3 regions of the Kitasatospora sp. NPDC004723 genome follow, and region 3 is predicted to be linked to each of the others. Evidence: riboswitches for the same ligand, from Rfam matches in the RefSeq annotation. Region 3 holds a riboswitch; each other region holds the start of a gene.

Region 1 (5,585 bases), on a different contig from region 3:
TCCTCGGGGTGGACGACGAGGTCGAGGTCGGGCGCGGGGGCGGGGCCGCCGTCCGCCGGTGCGGGCCGGCCGACCAGCCGCAGCGCCTGGGCGTCCCAGTGGGTCTCGCCGGTGACCAGATCGCGCTCGAAGGCGCCGTGCCCGGCGGCGCGCACGGCGAGCGAGAGCAGCGGGTGGGCCGTCCCGGCGGCCGGGTCGCCGCCCGGGCCGGGGCCGGGGCGCACCCCGTTCGCCGCGCCGCCGGTGCGCGGCGCCCGAGGTGCGCCGGCGTGCTCCAGCAGGTGGGCCAGCCGGTGCGCGCAGGCGTCCGCGAGGGTCTCCAGCACGTCCAGGTCGCGTCGCGGGACGATCCCCCGGTGGGCGAGCGCGAGGACGAGCACGCCGATCGGCCGCTCGTCGACGACCATCGGCAGGGCGACGATGGCGACCATCCCGGTGCCCATGCCGGCGTTGCGGTTGGGGTAGTCGACGCTGGTGCGCTCGGGGCTCAGCAGATAGGGGCGGCGCAGCTTCAGCGCCATCGCGGCGGGCAGCTCACTGGCCGGGTCGACCACGCTGTAGCGCTCGTGGGCCCAGTCGGGCAGGCCGTGGGAGGCGGTGAGCCGGAGCATGCCGCCGGGATCCAGCAGGTAGAGCGCCGAGCCCTCGCCGGTGATCCAGCCGGGGCCCTCGGCGAGCACGGTGCCGAGCAGTTCGGCGGCGCTGGTGCAGCCGAGCAGTAATCGGACGCAGCGCATGGCACTGCGCGCGGTGGGGCTGCTGCGCGGGTCCACGGGACGGCCGGCCTCTCCGGTTCCTTATGGGGCAGTTAATTCTTAATACCTTATTTCTTAAGCGAGTGAGGCGTGGGGTGAACGGCGCTCTCCGTGGTGCCCGATCGGCGGGTGTACGGCAAGCGGACAGCCGTGTACGGGCAGCGGGGCGGCCGGGGTACGGGCACCCCCTCCGGGTCCGGTACCCTTCTCCGTACGACGTGCCGCCGTACAGGCGGGTCGGACGGTACGGGGCTATAGCTCAGACGGTTAGAGCGCTTCCCTGATAAGGAAGAGGCCACAGGTTCAAGTCCTGTTAGCCCCACACCACCCCGAAGGGACCGGAGCGATCCCGCTCCGGTCCCTTCGGCGTTCCCCGGCCCCCCCGGCCGGCGCCGCTCAGGGGCGGGGCCAGCCGCGCAGGCCGGCGGTCAGCACGGTGATCATGCGCTCCTGGGTCTCCCCGAGGTCCTCGGCGAGCTGGAAGGCGCCGCCGGTCGACAGCGCGGCGAAGCCGTGGGCCAGCGAGCGGAAGGTGCGGGCGGCGTGGATCGCCTCGGAGCCCTCCAGCCCGTACTCGCGCAGCACCGCGACGATCACCCCGACCAGCCGGCCCGCCGCCACGGCCAGGTCCGCGTCCGGCTGCGGCGCCTGCGGCAGGGCGGCGTAGCGGTGCGGGCGCTCGGTGGCGTACGCGTGGTACGACCGCAGGACGGCGGCGACCGCGGCGTCCCCGCTGCGGCCGAGCGCGGCCTCGGCGAGCCGGTCGGCCAGTTCCTCGGTCACCCGGACGGCCACCAGCCGGCGCAGTTCGGCCAGGCCGCCGCTGACGTGCTTGTACAGCGAGGGGGTGGCGACCCCGGCGCGGGCGGCCACGGCGGCCAGGGTGAGGGCCTCGGGGCCCTGCTCGTCGATGAGGGCGAGGGCGTGGCCGACGACCTGCTCGGGGGTCAGTCCGACTCGGGGCACAGCGGTTCTCCTAGCGGGGGGGGCGGGGCGGGACGGCCAGTGGTGCTCAGGCCAGGTCGGCGAGGAAGGGCAGCAGGGCGTCGGCGGTCGCCCGCGGGTGGTCGGCCATCGGGTAGTGGCCCGCGCCCTCGATCATCACCTTGCGCGCGTTCAGCGCGGCGGCCTGCCGGTCGGCGACCAGCTCCGGCTTCGAGAAGTCGGGGTCCTCGGCGCCCATCACCACCAGCGCCGGGCAGCGCACGGCGGCGGTCCAGCCGGTCGGCGCCGAGTCGCCGCGCACATAGCCGCGGGTGGCGGTCCGGCGGCCCGGGGTGCGCATCGCGGCGACCAGCCCGGCCACGTACTCCTCGTGGTCGGCCGGCTTGGGGCCCGGGTAGGCGGCCTTGCGGTGGTAGAGGCCCCAGAACGCGGGCGAGCGCACCAGCAGCGCGCCCATCGCGCCGACCACCAGACGCTGCAGCGCGCCCGGCGGCACGTTCTCGACGAAGGCGTCGATCAGGACGATGCCGGCGACCCGCTCGGGGGCGTCCCCGGCGGCCTTGACGACGCTGGCGCCGGTGTAGGAGTTGCCCGCCAGCACCGCCCGGTCGATGCCCAGGTGGTCCAGCAGGGCGAGGACGTCACCGGCGATCGCGGCGGGGGAGTAGTCGTCCCACAGGATCGAGGACTCGCCGAAGCCGCGCAGGTCCATGGTGATCACCCGGCGGCCGGCGGCGGCCAGCAGCGGGCGCAGGTGGCGGTAGGCGGCCCGGCTGTCGAGCATCCCGGGGAGCAGGACGACCGGGGCGCCCTCGCCGCGCTCGGTGTCGTCGAAGGCGATCCGGCCGCCGGGCAGGTCGAGGTGGCGGGTGACGGGGGCGAGGGTGCCGTTCATGGGGAGCCTCCTGGGGCGGGATCGTCGGCGACGTGCCGATAGCCATAAAGCTAAGGCTAATAGCCTTAGCCGTCAAGCTATCGACCGTTCTCCGTGCGACCGGTCCCGCCGGCGGGGCCGGTCAGACGCCTTCCACCTTGAACGGGTCGTGCTCGGTCAGCAGCTTGTCCAGCCGCGCCTGGTCGACCCGGGTCACCAGCTCGGAGGTCTCCTGCCGGTCCCGGACCACCTTGGAGAGGGTGAACGTCGAGGTGATCGTGTAGAGCAGGCCGAGGGCGAGGAACGCCCGGGTCCACGGCTCCACCGGGAGGAAGGCGATCCCGACGCCGAGGGCGGTGCCGGAGAGGGCGAAGGACAGCACGGCCTGGATGTAGTACGCAGGCGTGGTGCGGGACTGCATCGGTGCGCTCATGGCGTCAGGATGGCCGCGCGGCGCCCGGCCGCACATGAGTAGGCGTACTCAAGTGAGGGGCCGTTCGTTGACGTCCTGACACGTTCGGTAGTGTCAGTTGTCATCAAACGTCCCAAATCGCCCACCGGACCGCGTGGTGTCCGGTCCGTATCGGTCGTCACCAACGGATGGCTTGGAATCGGGGGCCTCTCGGATTAACGTTTGATAACGCAGCGCGGTCGCAACGCCGTACCCAGACGGCACCGTGCGCCGTCGCCTAATCCCGCCGGCCGGCCTTCGGGCAGGCCAGGGAGCCGGGGAACCACGTTCCTTGGGGTGAATCGGCCAGGCTCAGGCCCGGCCGTAGGAGACCTTCCTGCTCCGAACCCGTCAGCTAACCCGGTAGGCGCGAAGGAAGGAAAGGAGCGCGCCTCCGTGGCGTCGACGCATACCCCGGCACACCCGTCCGGTTCCTCGGCCGGTACCCAGCTGCTCGACCACCCCGGCCCGTTCACCGGGCAGGGCCCGTTCGGCGGCCCCGCCGACGAGACCGCTCCGCCGGCCGCCGAGACCAGCCGGCACCGGATGCCCCGGCAGGGCCGCGGCACCGCTCCGCTGCTCGGCGTCACCGCCGTCGCCGCCACCCTGGGCGCCACCGGCTTCGCCTCCGCCACCCCGGCCGCCGCTCCCGCTGTCGAGACGCCCGACGAACTGCCGGTCGCGCTCTCCGCCGACCCCGGCCTCGCGCTCGCCGCCCGCATCCAGCAGCAGGCCGACAGCCAGCGCACCGCGGCCGAGGAGAACGCCCGCGTCCAGGCCGCCCAGGAGGCCGAGGCCAAGCGCGCCGCCCAGGTCGCCCAGCAGGAGGAGGCCAAGCGGGTCGCCGAGGAGGCCGAGAAGGCCAAGCTCGCCGCCATCAAGCTGCCGGTGCGGGACTACAACCTCTCCGCCCACTACGGCCAGAGCGCCCGCTACTGGGCCCACCTGCACACCGGCCTGGACTTCGCCGCCGGCACCGGCACCCCGGTCTACGCGGTCGGCCAGGGCACCATCACCTCGGCCGGCTGGGCCGGCGCCTACGGCTACCGGATCGTCGAGACCCTGCCCGACGGCACCGAGATCTGGTACTGCCACCTCTCCTCGATCATCAAGGGCTCGGGCAAGGTCGTCCCCGGCCAGCAGATCGGCAAGGTCGGCGCGACCGGCAACGTCACCGGCCCGCACCTGCACGTCGAGGTCCGCCCGGGCGGCGGCGCCCCCGTCGACCCGGAGAGCTGGTTCGAGCAGCGCGGCGTCACCCCCTGACGCCGCCCCGGACACCCTGAGCACCCCGCCCCGCCGGACGCGATCCGGCGGGGCGGGGTGCTGTCGGGGATCAGCAGGTGACGGGCGCGGTGACGGTCGCGGCCGTCCCGTAGCCCCAGGTGGTGGTCGTGAGGGTGGCCGTGACGGTGGAGCCGCACGGCGCGGTGGCCGCCAGGTAGCCGAAGCCGCGCCCGCCGGGCGGGAGGATGCCGCTCCCGGTGTCGGTGCCGAGCGAGGCACCGCCGACGACGCCGAGGGTCAGGGTGTACGAGGCGGACTGCGCGGTCCAGTCGGAACGGGTCGGCGAGGTGTAGCCGCCGGCCGTCACGCCGGTGCCGTCGATCGTGACGCAGACCTGGCTCCGGAGTACACCGACGGGGCCGTCGGCACAGGTGGTGGTCGAGGTGGTCGTGGTGCTCGCTGTCGTGCCGGTGGTCTGCGCGGTGGCCTGGGCGGCACCCGCGACACCGAGCGAGGACAGCGCGGTACCGGCCGCCAGGACTGCGACGAAACGCTTCATCAGGGTTTTTCTCCTTCGAAAACGGTGGCAGGAGGAGCCGTGGAGCGCGTGTGATATGTCACGCTTCACATGTCGGATGATTCCACCGCACCCGATCCATCACTCCTGACCGGCCCCGAATCCCTTGAGGAGTACCGGAATTGACCTCTCGGTGGCTCGAATCCACGGTCGTGCCCTGCCGTCGCTACTCCGCCTCGGGTCCCTCGTACCCCTCCGGCCCCTCAGGCCCCTCCGACCCCTCAGGCCCCTCGAATCCCTCGAATCCCTCGGGGTCCTCCGCCGGCTCCAGCCCGGCCAGGTAGGCGTCGATCTCCGCCTGCCCCGGCTCCGGCGCCAGCTCCGGGAACTCCTCCACCAGCAGCCGCGGCAGCCCCGGCACCGTCCACCCGCCGGCCAGCTCCAGCGCGGCCTCGACCGCGGCCTCCTCGAACGCCCCGAAGTCCCCGGCCAGCTCCTGCGGCATCGGCCGGCCCAGCGCCGTCAGCTCCGCCAGGTTCCGGTAGCTGCGCTGCATCAGCCCCTGCTCCAGCAGCCGCCGCGCGCCGTCGGTGGCCATCCCGACCGCCAGCGCCCGGGTCCCGCCGTCCCAGCCCCCGTCGTCCACCGGGTCCAGCTGCCCGTCCGCCTCCAGCGCCGCGAAGGCCGCCGACCGCTCCTGCGGCGCCAGCTCCCGGAACCCCTCCAGCCAGGCCCGCACCGCAGCCTCGTCGCCGGTGTCCACCCCGTCCGCGCGCAGCAGCAGCGTGTACAGCCGGGGCCAGGTCACCAGGTCCG
Region 2 (5,585 bases), on a different contig from region 3:
CCGAGGGCGTGCGCCGGCGTGTGGTGGGCCTGGCCTCCGACGCGCTCGGCGGGCTGCCGCTCGCGGAACTGCCCCAGTCGCTGCGCCAGTACGCCAAGTTCACCCCCGCGCGCCGGGCCAAGTACGCGGCGACCGCGCTGGCGGCGGCGCTGGAGGCGGAGCCGGCCTTCCGGTCGCGGATAGCGGAGCGGCTGCGACTGGGCCAGCCGGACCTGGTCAGGGCCCTGGAGTCGGGCACCGTGCCGGGCGCCGCGGACCCGATGGACGTCGCGGCGGCCGCCTACCTGGTGCGCTCCGCGGGGTGGAGCCGGCTGGTCGCCGAGGCCGGCGAGGAGGCCGAGCGGGCGGGTGCCGAGGGCGCGGCGGCCGAGGCGGCCCGGCTGGTGGAGAAGCTGCAGGCCGAGCTGGCCGAGGTGCGCTCGGCGGCGCGCGCCGACCTGGACCGCCAGCGGGCCGAGTCGGAGGACGTCCGCCGGGAGGCGGATTCGCTGCGCCGCAGGCTGCGGTCGCTGGAGAGCGACACCCGGAGGGCGCAGGCGGAGACCCGTAAGGTGGCCGCCGAGCTGGAGGCGGTCAGGGCGCAGGCGGCGGCCGAGCGGAACACGGCGGAGAGCGAGGCGCGCCGGCTGCGGCACCGGGTCACGGAGCTGGAGAACGCCGCCGAGCAGGGGCGCCGGTCGGCCCGTGAGGGGCGCGGCGTCGAGGACATGCGGCTGCGGCTGCTGCTGGACACCGTGCTGCAGTCGGCGCAGGGGCTCCAGCGGGAGCTGGCGCTGCCGGTGTCCCAGATCCGCCCGGCGGACCTGGTGGAGGCGGTGGAGCCGGGCTCGGCCTCGCCGCACGACGTGGCGCGGCGCGGCCTGGCCGAGGACGATCCGGCGCTGCTGGACCAGCTGCTGGCGATCCCGCAGGTCCATCTGGTGGTGGACGGCTACAACGTGACCAAGACGGGCTATCCGACGCTGCCGCTGGAGCAGCAGCGGATCCGGCTGCTGGGCGGGCTGGCGATGCTGGCGCAGCGCACCCAGGCGGAGGTCACCTGTGTGTTCGACGGCCAGGACCTGGACGTGCCGGTGATCATGGCGCCGCCGCGCGGGGTGCGGGTGCGGTTCAGCCGGACCGGGGAGACGGCGGACGAGCTGATCCGCCGACTGGTCCGGGCGGAGCCGCAGGGGCGCCCGGTGGTGGTGGTCTCCACCGACCGGGAGGTCGCGGAGGGCGTGCGGAAGGCCGGCGCGCGCCCCGTCGCATCGGTCCTGCTGCTGAACCGGCTGGCCCGGCCGTAACCGCCCCCGGGCGCGAGCAGGCCGGCATGACGGCTGGTCAGCGCCCTGATGGCAATGTTGTGCGAGTTCTGTGAAGTCAGATCGGCGGCGCGGGTTCACGCGATCGGGGGAGTGGCGCGAATCGTGGATCTTCACTAGGGTCTGGCGTCAAACCTATTTTCCGGATTCTCACCCGTTCGGGTGAGGCCATTGGAAGAAGGAGCCGGTCCCTTGGCCTCCCACCGCCGTCCCAAGCAGCCGAGCCGCGCGCGGGTCTCCGTGCTCACCGCTGCCGCTGCGACCGCGGTCGCTCTCTCCGCCCAGGTCGCCGCCCACGCCGCGCCCAGCCCGTCGCCCAAGAAGGACGACGTCAAGGCGCAGATCGACCAGCTGCAGGAGGAGGCCGAGCAGGCCACCGAGCGGTACAACGGCGCCAAGGAGCGCGCCGACCAGCTGCGCAAGCAGGCCGACCAGCTGCAGGACCAGGTGGCCCGCGGCCAGGAGCAGATGACCCAGCTTCAGGCCGGGCTGTCCGAGGTGGCGGGCGAGCAGTACCGCACCGGCGGCATCGACCCGTCCGTCCAGCTGATGCTCTCCTCGGACCCGTCCGGCTACCTGGACAAGGCCTCCAGCGTGCAGCAGGCCAGCTCCAGCCAGGCCGAGGCGCTCAAGGGCCTGCAGGACCAGCAGCGCCGGCTCGACCAGCAGAAGACCGAGGCCGCCGCCGTCCTGGCCTCGCTGGACACCACCACCAAGGACCTGAACCAGTCCAAGGCCGAGGTCAACAAGAAGCTCAAGGAAGCCCAGGACCTGCTGAACTCGCTGAGCGCCGCCGACCGCGCCGCGCTGAAGACGGCGCAGCAGCAGGCCGACCGCGCCTCGCGCGGCAACGAGCGCACCGACCTGGGCAGCCTGCCGCAGGCCAGCGGCATGGCCGGCGCCGCGGTCTCCAACGCGATGGGCAAGCAGGGCTCGCCGTACGTCTGGGGTGCCACCGGCCCGAGCACCTTCGACTGCTCCGGCCTGATGGTCTGGGCGTACGGGAAGGCCGGCGTCTCGCTGCCGCGCACCTCGCAGGCGCAGGGCAACTACGGCTCCCGGGTGCCGTCGCTGGCCGAGGCCCAGCCGGGCGACCTGATCATCTACCGCGACGACCGCAGCCACGTCGGCATGTACATCGGCAACGGCATGGTGGTGCACGCGCCGCACACCGGTGACGTGGTGAAGGTGATGAAGGCCGACGCCATGAAGATCAACACGATCCGCCGGGTCTGACGGACCGGCACGACACGCCCGGGGCGCCCGCCGAGGGCCCCTGTGATCAGCGCCACCTCCGCACGGGGGTGGCGTTGGCGTTTCGCCCACCCGTTCGACCGTCTGACGGAAAATGATCAGCCGGACGTGGATGGTTGGTCACGGTCGGTCATATTCACAAAAGAACTTGGGCATTCTTCCGGCTTTTTTCTGACAAGGATTTGAACGGATCACGGATCTGTTACTAGGGTCGTGACTCGAACCACGCACAGTCGATCACCCAGCCTGGGTGGCGGCGGGGTTCGCCGCCGAGTTCGCGAAGCAGTGGGACGGGGCCTTCGGGTCGCCCGTTCGAGTGAGGACCCAGCAGTCGGGGGGCCCGCTGTGGAGCGGAGCCGGGGAACCACGTTCCTCCGGGGTGAATCGGCGCCAGGCCGGCCGCGCGAGCGGCGGGTGAGGCGTCGTAGGGCACGCTTCCGCCCGAACCCGTCAGCTCACCCGGTAGGCGGATGAGGAAGAAGGAGTCCGCCTTCGTGGCGTCCCATCGTCGTCCCAAGCCCGCCGGCCGCGCCCGTGTCTCGATCCTGACCGGGGTCGCCGCCGCTGCCGTCGCCCTCTCCGCGCAGTCCGGCGCCCACGCCGACCCGGCGCCGACCAAGGACCAGGTCAAGGAGCAGGTCGACCAGCTCAACGAGCAGGCCGAGGTCGCCACCGAGAAGTACAACGGCGCCCAGGCCAAGCAGCAGGAGCTGCAGAAGCAGGTCGCCGAGCTGCAGGACAAGGTGGCCCGTCAGCAGGCCTCGGTGATCGAGGCGCAGGGTGGTCTCTCCGAGATCGCCGGCGAGCAGTACCGCACGGGCGGCATCTCGCAGACCGTCCAGCTGATGCTCTCCGCCAGCCCGGACAACTTCCTCAGCCAGGCCGACGCCCTGAACCAGGCCGGCTCCACCCAGTCCGGCGCGCTGAAGGAGCTCCAGGAGCAGCAGCGCAGGCTCGACCAGGACCGCACCGAGACCCAGGCCAAGCTCGGCGAGCTGGAGGCCACCACCCAGCAGCTGAAGTCCTCCAAGGAGGAGGTCCAGGGCAAGCTGCAGAAGGCCCAGGACCTGCTCAACACGCTCACCGAGCAGGAGCGTCAGGCCATCCGCGCGGCCGAGGAGAAGGCCGCCGCCGAGGCGAAGGCGAAGGCGGACGCCGCCAAGGCCGAGGCCGCCAAGGCCGCCAAGGAGAAGGCCGACGCCGAGCGCGCCTCCCGGGACAACAACCGCAGCAACCTGAGCGCGCCGTCCTCGGGTTCATCGAGCTCCTCCGGCTCGTCGAGCTCCTCGACCGCGTCGGCCCCGGCCGCCGAGGCCGCCAAGCCGGCCGCGCCCGCCGCCAACGGCTCGCGTGCCGCCGCCGCGATCGCCGCCGCCGAGAGCAAGCTCGGCTCGCCGTACGTCTACGGCGCCACCGGCCCCAACTCCTTCGACTGCTCGGGCCTCACCGGCTGGGCGTACGCCCAGGCGGGCGTGTCGCTGCCGCGCACCTCGCAGGCGCAGGCGACCGCCGGTACCCAGATCGGGTCGGACATCTCCAAGGCCCAGCCCGGCGACCTGGTGATCTTCTACGGCGACCGCCACCACGTGGGCATCTACGTGGGCGGCGGCCAGGTCATCCACGCCCCGAAGCCGGGCGCGTCGGTCCGCTACGAGTCGGCCTCCAACATGCCGGTCAACACCATCGTGCGCCTCTGACCCACGGTCGGCAGGCTCCTCGGGCCCGGTCCCCCGCGCGGGGGACCGGGCCCGCGGCTTTCCCCGGCCCGACGGGGCGCTCGGTCCGCGAACCGATCTGACGTCCGATTAGTGTCCGAATATTCGGGTTCGGAGGGGTTTGGAATCGGTTGCCCGGACTCGCTAACGTCTGCCACCGGACGCCCGCTTCGACCGCCGCCCGTCCCGGCGCGGCGGCGGGCCGGGCCCAGGATCGGAGCCGACGTCGCATGGCCGTGCACCGCCGTTCCCCGCTGTCAGGTGCGCACGCGCTCGCCCGGGCGCTGGTGTTCACCGCGGCGGCCACCACCGCGCTCGGCGTGGCGACGGGCGGCTGCGCCCAGGCCGCGCCCGGCTCGCCGGACGGCCCGGCCGACCGCAAGGACGTCAAGGCCCAGGTGGAGCAGCTCTACGACGAGGCCGAGCAGGCCTCGGAGCGCTTCAACGCCGCCCAGGAGGCCCAGCAGAAGCTCCAGTACGAGACCGGGACGCTGCAGCAGCAGATCGCCGTCGCCCAGGACGAGCTCAACCGGCTGCGCGGCGACCTCGCCACCGTGGCCGGCGCCGAGTACCGCGGCGGCGGGATGACCCGTACCGTCCAGCTGATGCTCTCCACCGATCCGGAGGGCTACCTCTCCCGGGCCCGCACCCTCGACCAGGCCGCCGAGCGACAGAACGAGACCCTGCACGAGGTGGTGGGCCGTCAGCGGGTGCTCGACCAGCGCCGGGCCGAGGCCACCGCCAAGCTCGCCGAGCTGGAGCAGACCCGCAAGGCGCTGGCCGAGAGCAAGCAGCAGATCCAGCAGCGGCTCGCCACGGCGCAGCGGCTGCTCAACAGCCTCGGCACCGCCGAGCGCGCCCGGCTCGCCGCGCAGGACGCCCGGGACGCCGAGCAGCGCGTCACCCGCGGCACCGACCGGCTGGACCTCGGCAGCACCCCGCCCGCCTCCGAACGCGGCGCCGCCGCGCTGGCCGCCGCGGTGCGGATGATCGGTTCGCCCTACGTCTACGGATCCGCCGGGCCCAAGGCGTTCGACTGCTCCGGTCTGATGTACTGGAGCTGGCGGCAGGCCGGAGTGACCCTGCCGCGCACCTCGCAGGCCCAGGCGTACGCCGGGCAGCGGGTCAGCCTCTCCGAAGCGCGGCCGGGAGACCTGGTGATCTTCTACCGGGACATGCACCACGTCGGGATGTACGCCGGCGGCGGGGTGGTCGTGCATGCCCCCTACCCGGGTGCCAAGGTCCGCTACGAGAGCGTCGGCACGATGCCGGTCGCGGGGGTGATCCGGCTCTGAGCCGCCCGGATCCCGCC
Region 3 (5,585 bases):
TTGGCCGCGATCACGGCCGCGTGGTCCTGCTCCTTGGCCCGGTTGCGGGCCACCCGCTCGCCGGCCTCGGCGACCTCGGCGGCGGAGACGCAGGGGCCCTTGGCCCACCAGTCCTCCAGCATGCCGAGCGCCTCGTCACCGAGCGGGTTGACGCCCTCGCCGGCCGCCAGCGAGTGGCCGACCAGCACGTGCAGGCACTTGACCCGGTCCGGCATGCCGCCGGCGCTCGGGAAGCCCTCCAGCACCTCGATGGCGTCCCGGCGGGCGATGTAGTCCTCGTGCGCCTTCTGGTACGCCGCGGCCAGCTCGGGGTCCTCGGCGAGCCGGGCGCTCTGCTCCTTCATCACGCCGTCCGCCTCCAGGGTGCCGATCAGCGAGGCGGCCTTGGGGCAGGTCAGGTAGTACAGCGTCGGGAACGGCGTGCCGTCCGGCAGTCGGGGGGCCGTCTCCACGACGTCCGGGTTGCCGCACGGGCAGCGGTGGGCCACGCCGCGCAGGCCGCGCGGGACCCGGCCGAGCTGCGCGGCGATCGCCGCGACGTCCTCGTCGGAGACGGTGGGGTGGTTCTCAGTGGTCATGGGAGGAGCTGTCTCCAGCGGGGGCGGGGGCGGGTGGTGAGGGAGGGGCGGGCTGCCCCGGGGTGGCGGGGGTCACCGGCGCGGGAGCGGCCAGGGGTGCGGCGGCGGCGTCCACGGAGTCCCAGACGCTGGCGTACCAGGGCCGGGCCGCCTCGGCCGGACCGGCCGCCGGGCCCGCCGCGGGCGCCGGAGCGCCCAGCGCGGACTTCGCCGCGTCCTGGGCCGCCGGGTCCACCGCGATGTACGGGGTCTCCCCCGGCATCGCGTAGTGCAGCCGGGTGCGGGCCTGCGCCTTGACGTACTCCGGGTCCTGCCAGCGGGCCTTCTCCCGGCGCAGCTGCTCGACCTGCTGCCGGGCGTGCTCAGCCCGGGCGCGCTGCGCCGAGATCTCCGAACGCTGCGAGATGAACTGCCGGGTCGGGTAAGCGAGGATCGCCACCAGGGAGCAGAGCACCAGGACGAGGACGGTCGCCCGGCTCGTGAACCGAGGCCGGGCCGCCAAGCCCGGGATCCTCCAGCCTGCCATCTGCGGTGTCCCCTCCTGGTCGCGACGGTGCCCCGCCGTCCACCCTACGGGGTGAACGGCGGGGCACCGGTCAGGCGTGCGCTACCTGGCGTCCCGGCGATACCGGCCGGGCGCCGCAGGTCGGGCTCAGCCCTCGTGCTTGAACCGCGGGAACGCGCCGCGGCCGGCGTACTCGGCGGCGTCGTCGAGGATCTCCTCGATGCGCAGCAGCTGGTTGTACTTGGCGACGCGCTCGGAGCGGGCCGGGGCGCCGGTCTTGATCTGGCCGCAGTTGGTGGCGACGGCCAGGTCGGCGATGGTGACGTCCTCGGTCTCGCCGGAGCGGTGCGACATCATGCAGCGGTAGCCGTTGCGCTGGGCCAGCTCGACGGCGTCCAGGGTCTCGGTCAGCGAGCCGATCTGGTTGACCTTCACCAGCAGCGCGTTGGCGGTGCCGGTCTCGATGCCGCGGGCCAGACGGGCCGGGTTGGTGACGAACAGGTCGTCGCCGACCAGCTGGACCTTGTCGCCCAGCTTCTCGGTCATGGCCTTCCAGCCGTCCCAGTCCGACTCGTCCAGCGGGTCCTCAATGGAGACCAGCGGGTAGGCGGCGACCAGGCCGGCGTAGTACTCGATGAGCTCGGCGGAGGAGAGCCCCTTGCCCTCGAACTGGTAGGCGCCGTCCTCGTAGAACTCGGAGGAGGCGACGTCCAGGGCCAGCGCGACGTCCTTGCCCGGCACGTAGCCGGCCTTCTGGATGGCCTCGACGATGAGGTCCAGGGCCTCGCGGTTGGAGTCCAGGTTCGGGGCGAAGCCGCCCTCGTCGCCCAGGCCGGTCGACAGACCGCGCTCCTTCAGCACGCCCTTGAGGGTGTGGTAGACCTCGACGCCCCAGCGGACGGCCTCGGAGAAGGACTCCGCGCCGATCGGGGCGATCATGAACTCCTGGATGTCGACGTTGGAGTCCGCGTGCGAGCCGCCGTTGAGGATGTTCATCATCGGGACCGGCAGGACGTGCGCGTTCGGGCCGCCCAGGTAGCGGAACAGCGGCAGGTCGCTGGCCTCGGAGGCGGCGTGCGCGACGGCCAGCGAGACGCCCAGGATGGCGTTGGCGCCGAGCGAGGACTTGTCCGGGGTGGCGTCCAGGTCGAGCATGGCCTGGTCGATCAGGCGCTGCTCGGTGGCGTCGTAGCCGACCAGCTCGGGGCCGATCTGCTCGATGACGGCCAGGACGGCCTTCTCCACGCCCTTGCCGAAGTAGCGGTTCTTGTCACCGTCGCGGAGCTCCAGCGCCTCGAAGGCACCGGTGGAAGCACCCGACGGGACGGCGGCACGGCCGGTGCTGCCGTCGTCGAGGCCGACCTCGACCTCGACCGTGGGGTTGCCGCGCGAGTCGAGAATCTCACGAGCGACGACGACATCGATGGACGGCACGAGGCATCTCCTAGCGGAAGCAGGTTCGGCTGACGGTGGGGTGCAGTCGGCCGGACGATTGCGGAGTCGTTACGACCAGAGCCTAACCGCACGGGCTGTCCGGGCCACGTCGACCTCGGTTCCGTCTCAGCGTGTGGCCGTGCTACCCACCGGTAGTTCACCTGGTTGCCCGACCTGCGGGGCCCGGATGCGGACGAAGGGGACCGATCGGCCCCCTCCGTCCGTCCGCGGGATCGGACCGGCCGTCAGCCGAGGGTCAGGACCTGGCCCGGGACGATCAGGTTCGGGTCGCCGCCGACGGTGCCGCGGTTGCCGTCGTACAGCGCCTGCCAGCCGCCGGAGACGCCCTGGGTGGTGGCGATCCCGGCGAGCGTGTCGCCGGACCGGACGGTGTAGCCCTGGCCGGCCGACTGCTGCTGCTGCGCGGCGGGGGCGCTCTGGACGGGCTGGGCGGCCGGCTGGCCGGCGTACTGCTGGTAGACGCTCTGGTGGCTGGTCCAGTACCAGGCGCCGTTGTTCTGGTACCAGTACACCTTGGCGTCGGCGTCCCAGCCGGCCTTGCCGGAGAAGGCCGGCGCCTGCGGGGCCTGCTGCTGGGTCTGCTGCGGGGCCTGCTGGGTCTGCTGGGCGCTCTGCGGCGCGTACTGGCGGGCCTGCGGCTTGGCGGCCTGCTGCTGCGGCTGGGCCTGCGGCGTGGCGGCCGGCTTCGGGGCGGCGGGCTTCGGGGTCTGCTGCTGGGCCTGCGGCTTCGGGGCGGCCGGCTTGGCGTCCGTCGAGGTGTCGACCGCCGCCGGGGCGCCGCCCTTGGTCAGGCCCGCCTTCTGGGAGCAGACCGGCCAGGCGCCCGGGCCCTGCGAGGCGAGGACCTTCTCGGCGACCGAGATCTGCTGCCCCTTCGAGGCCTGGTTGGCCTGCGGCGCGTAGGCGGTGCCGCCGTACGCCTTCCAGGTGCTGGAGGTGAACTGGAGGCCGCCGTAGAAGCCGTTGCCGGTGTTGATGCTCCAGTTGCCGCCGCTCTCGCACTGGGCGACCGCGTCCCAGGTGGAGGCCGGGGCGGCGGAGGCGCCGGTGGCGCTCAGGATGGGCATCGCCAGCCCGACGCCGGCGACACCGGCGACGGCGATGGCCTTCTCGGCCTGGGTACGGCGACGGTGACGACCGGTTCCAACGAACAGCATGAAGAGGTCCCTCTCCGCACGCCTGCGAGGTGAGCTGTCGGGTTCGGACCGGGAGGTGGCCCGGCCGCGCGGAGGCGGCTTCACCCCTAGCCGTGGGAGACGGCGCAAAACCTGGGTCCCCCGCCCCTGCCCAGGGTTCTGATCGGTTTCCCGTGGTGCGGCGGGCAGGACTCGGCGTTCCGCGCACGGGGCTCGCAGCTGCGAACTCCACGGAGAGTAGACAGATCTTCAGAGCAATCACAAGCTCATATCGCAGATATCACATCAACATCACGTCATGTGATTGATTGCCTACCAACCGAGGCGGTATGTCCGGATTGAGGATGGTTCAGACCCCCTGAAAGTGGGCAACGGAGAGTCCCCATCAGCCGGTTGTGCCGGTTCGTCAGCTCCCCGAACCGGCCTCCGGAACCGCTCCGAGCTGCGCTTTCTCCGGCGTGAATTCCACCGGAAGCTCACGGAGTCCACGCATGATCAGACCGCCGCGCCAGCGCAGGTCGTCGGGGTCGGCGGCCAGCCGCAGGTCCGGCAGCCGGGTCAGCAGGGTGGCCAGCGCGGCCCGCCCCTCCAGCCGCGCCAGCGGCGCGCCGATGCAGTAGTGGATGCCGTGCCCGAAACCCAGGTGCGGGTTGTCCGCGCGGGCCAGGTCCAGGGTGTTCTCGTGGGCGAACCGCGCCGGGTCCCGGTCCGCCGCCGCGAGCACCACCAGCACCGGGTCGCCGACCGGGATCGCCACCCCGCCGATGGTCAGCGGACTGGTCGCGAACCGCCAGGTGGCCAGCTCCACCGGCCCGTCGTAGCGCAGGAGTTCCTCGATCCCGGTCTCCAGCAGCGCGCTCTCGCCACGCCCGACGGACTCCTGGAGCAGGGCCCGCTGGCCCGGGTTGCGCAGCAGCGCGTACACGCCGTTGCCGATCAGGTTGACCGTCGTCTCGAAACCGGCGAACAGGAGGATGAAGGCCATCGCCGCCGCCTCGTTCTCGGTCAGGTGCTCGCCGTGGTCGCTGGCCCGGATCAGCCCCGAGATCAGGTCGTCGCCGAGGTCGGCCCGCTTGCGGTGGATCAGCTCGGCCAGGTACGCCCGCATCCGCTTCACCGCGCGCCCCACCCCGCCGCGCCGGCCGCCGCCGTGACGGATCATCATCCCGGCCCAGTCCCGGAAGTCGTCCTGGTCCTCGGCCGGCACCCCGAGCAGGTCGCAGATCGCGTAGATGGGGAGCGGGAAGGCGAACTCGTGGATGAGGTCGGCCGAGCCGCGCGCCGCGAAGCCGTCGATCAGCCGGTCGGTCAGCTGCTGCACCCGCGGCTCGAAGGCCGCCACCCGGCGCGGCGTGAACGCCTTGGACACCAGCCGGCGCAGCCGGGTGTGGTCCGGCGGGTCGATGTTCAGCAGGTGCGTCATCAGATCGGCCTGGCGCTCGCCCGGGATGCCGACCCGGCCGGTGCGGTGGGCCTGCTCGCTGTGGTGCACCGGGTTCTTGGAGAGCCGGCTGTCCGCGAGCGCCTGCCGGGCGTCCGCGTACCGCGTGACCAGCCACGCCTCGACCCCGCTCGGCAGGGTGGTCCGGTGCACCGGCTCGTGCTCGCGCAGCCACGCGTACGCGGGGTACGGATCGGCGGCGAACTCCCAGGTGAACAGGGGCGGACGGGCGGAGGCGGGCTGAGCTGGCATGGGTCGACGGTATCCCGGGCGTGTCCCGGTGACCGCACGGCGTGCACACGGGCTCTCGGGGCACCGGGCGAAGCCCTTCCGCGTGGCAGGCGTGAGCCTGGTCACCTGAGGGGTAATTCCTGTTGCGGAGGGTCAGGACCTGCCTACGATCCTCCGCAAGATGTCCGTGGGCGACGGTGCGGAGCCGCCCACAGGGAGGAGCAAGGCCATGCGGGTCA

Evidence for each region. A riboswitch is a leader RNA that binds a small molecule or an ion and turns the genes downstream of it on or off. The one in region 3 is predicted to bind cyclic di-AMP.
Region 1: linked by a shared signal. The riboswitch ahead of ABZW10_RS19135 (peptidoglycan DD-metalloendopeptidase family protein) and the one ahead of ABZW10_RS37220 (transglycosylase family protein) in region 3 are both predicted to bind cyclic di-AMP.
Region 2: linked by a shared signal. The riboswitch ahead of ABZW10_RS08640 (NlpC/P60 family protein) and the one ahead of ABZW10_RS37220 (transglycosylase family protein) in region 3 are both predicted to bind cyclic di-AMP.

What each region holds. Positions count from the first base shown of each region.
Region 1 covers NZ_JBEXJT010000018.1:23,369-28,953, reverse strand. Annotated here, with positions in the region: gene ABZW10_RS19160 (SpoIIE family protein phosphatase) at 1-773, opposite strand, end outside; tRNA gene ABZW10_RS19155 (tRNA-Ile) at 1,004-1,077, shown strand; gene ABZW10_RS19150 (TetR-like C-terminal domain-containing protein) at 1,152-1,721, opposite strand; gene ABZW10_RS19145 (alpha/beta hydrolase) at 1,768-2,595, opposite strand; gene ABZW10_RS19140 (YiaA/YiaB family inner membrane protein) at 2,717-3,007, opposite strand; cyclic di-AMP (ydaO/yuaA leader) riboswitch at 3,251-3,409, shown strand; gene ABZW10_RS19135 (peptidoglycan DD-metalloendopeptidase family protein) at 3,422-4,291, shown strand; gene ABZW10_RS19130 (hypothetical protein) at 4,362-4,811, opposite strand; gene ABZW10_RS19125 (hypothetical protein) at 4,996-5,585, opposite strand, start outside.
Region 2 covers NZ_JBEXJT010000005.1:143,992-149,576, reverse strand. Annotated here, with positions in the region: gene ABZW10_RS08650 (NYN domain-containing protein) at 1-1,286, shown strand, start outside; gene ABZW10_RS08645 (NlpC/P60 family protein) at 1,497-2,540, shown strand; cyclic di-AMP (ydaO/yuaA leader) riboswitch at 2,886-3,042, shown strand; gene ABZW10_RS08640 (NlpC/P60 family protein) at 3,053-4,255, shown strand; gene ABZW10_RS08635 (NlpC/P60 family protein) at 4,504-5,568, shown strand.
Region 3 covers NZ_JBEXJT010000073.1:6,151-11,735, forward strand. Annotated here, with positions in the region: gene ABZW10_RS37205 (DUF501 domain-containing protein) at 1-578, opposite strand, end outside; gene ABZW10_RS37210 (septum formation initiator family protein) at 568-1,080, opposite strand; gene eno (phosphopyruvate hydratase) at 1,231-2,517, opposite strand; gene ABZW10_RS37220 (transglycosylase family protein) at 2,763-3,695, opposite strand; cyclic di-AMP (ydaO/yuaA leader) riboswitch at 3,701-3,844, opposite strand; gene ABZW10_RS37225 (cytochrome P450) at 4,081-5,367, opposite strand; gene ABZW10_RS37230 (SDR family NAD(P)-dependent oxidoreductase) at 5,576-5,585, shown strand, end outside.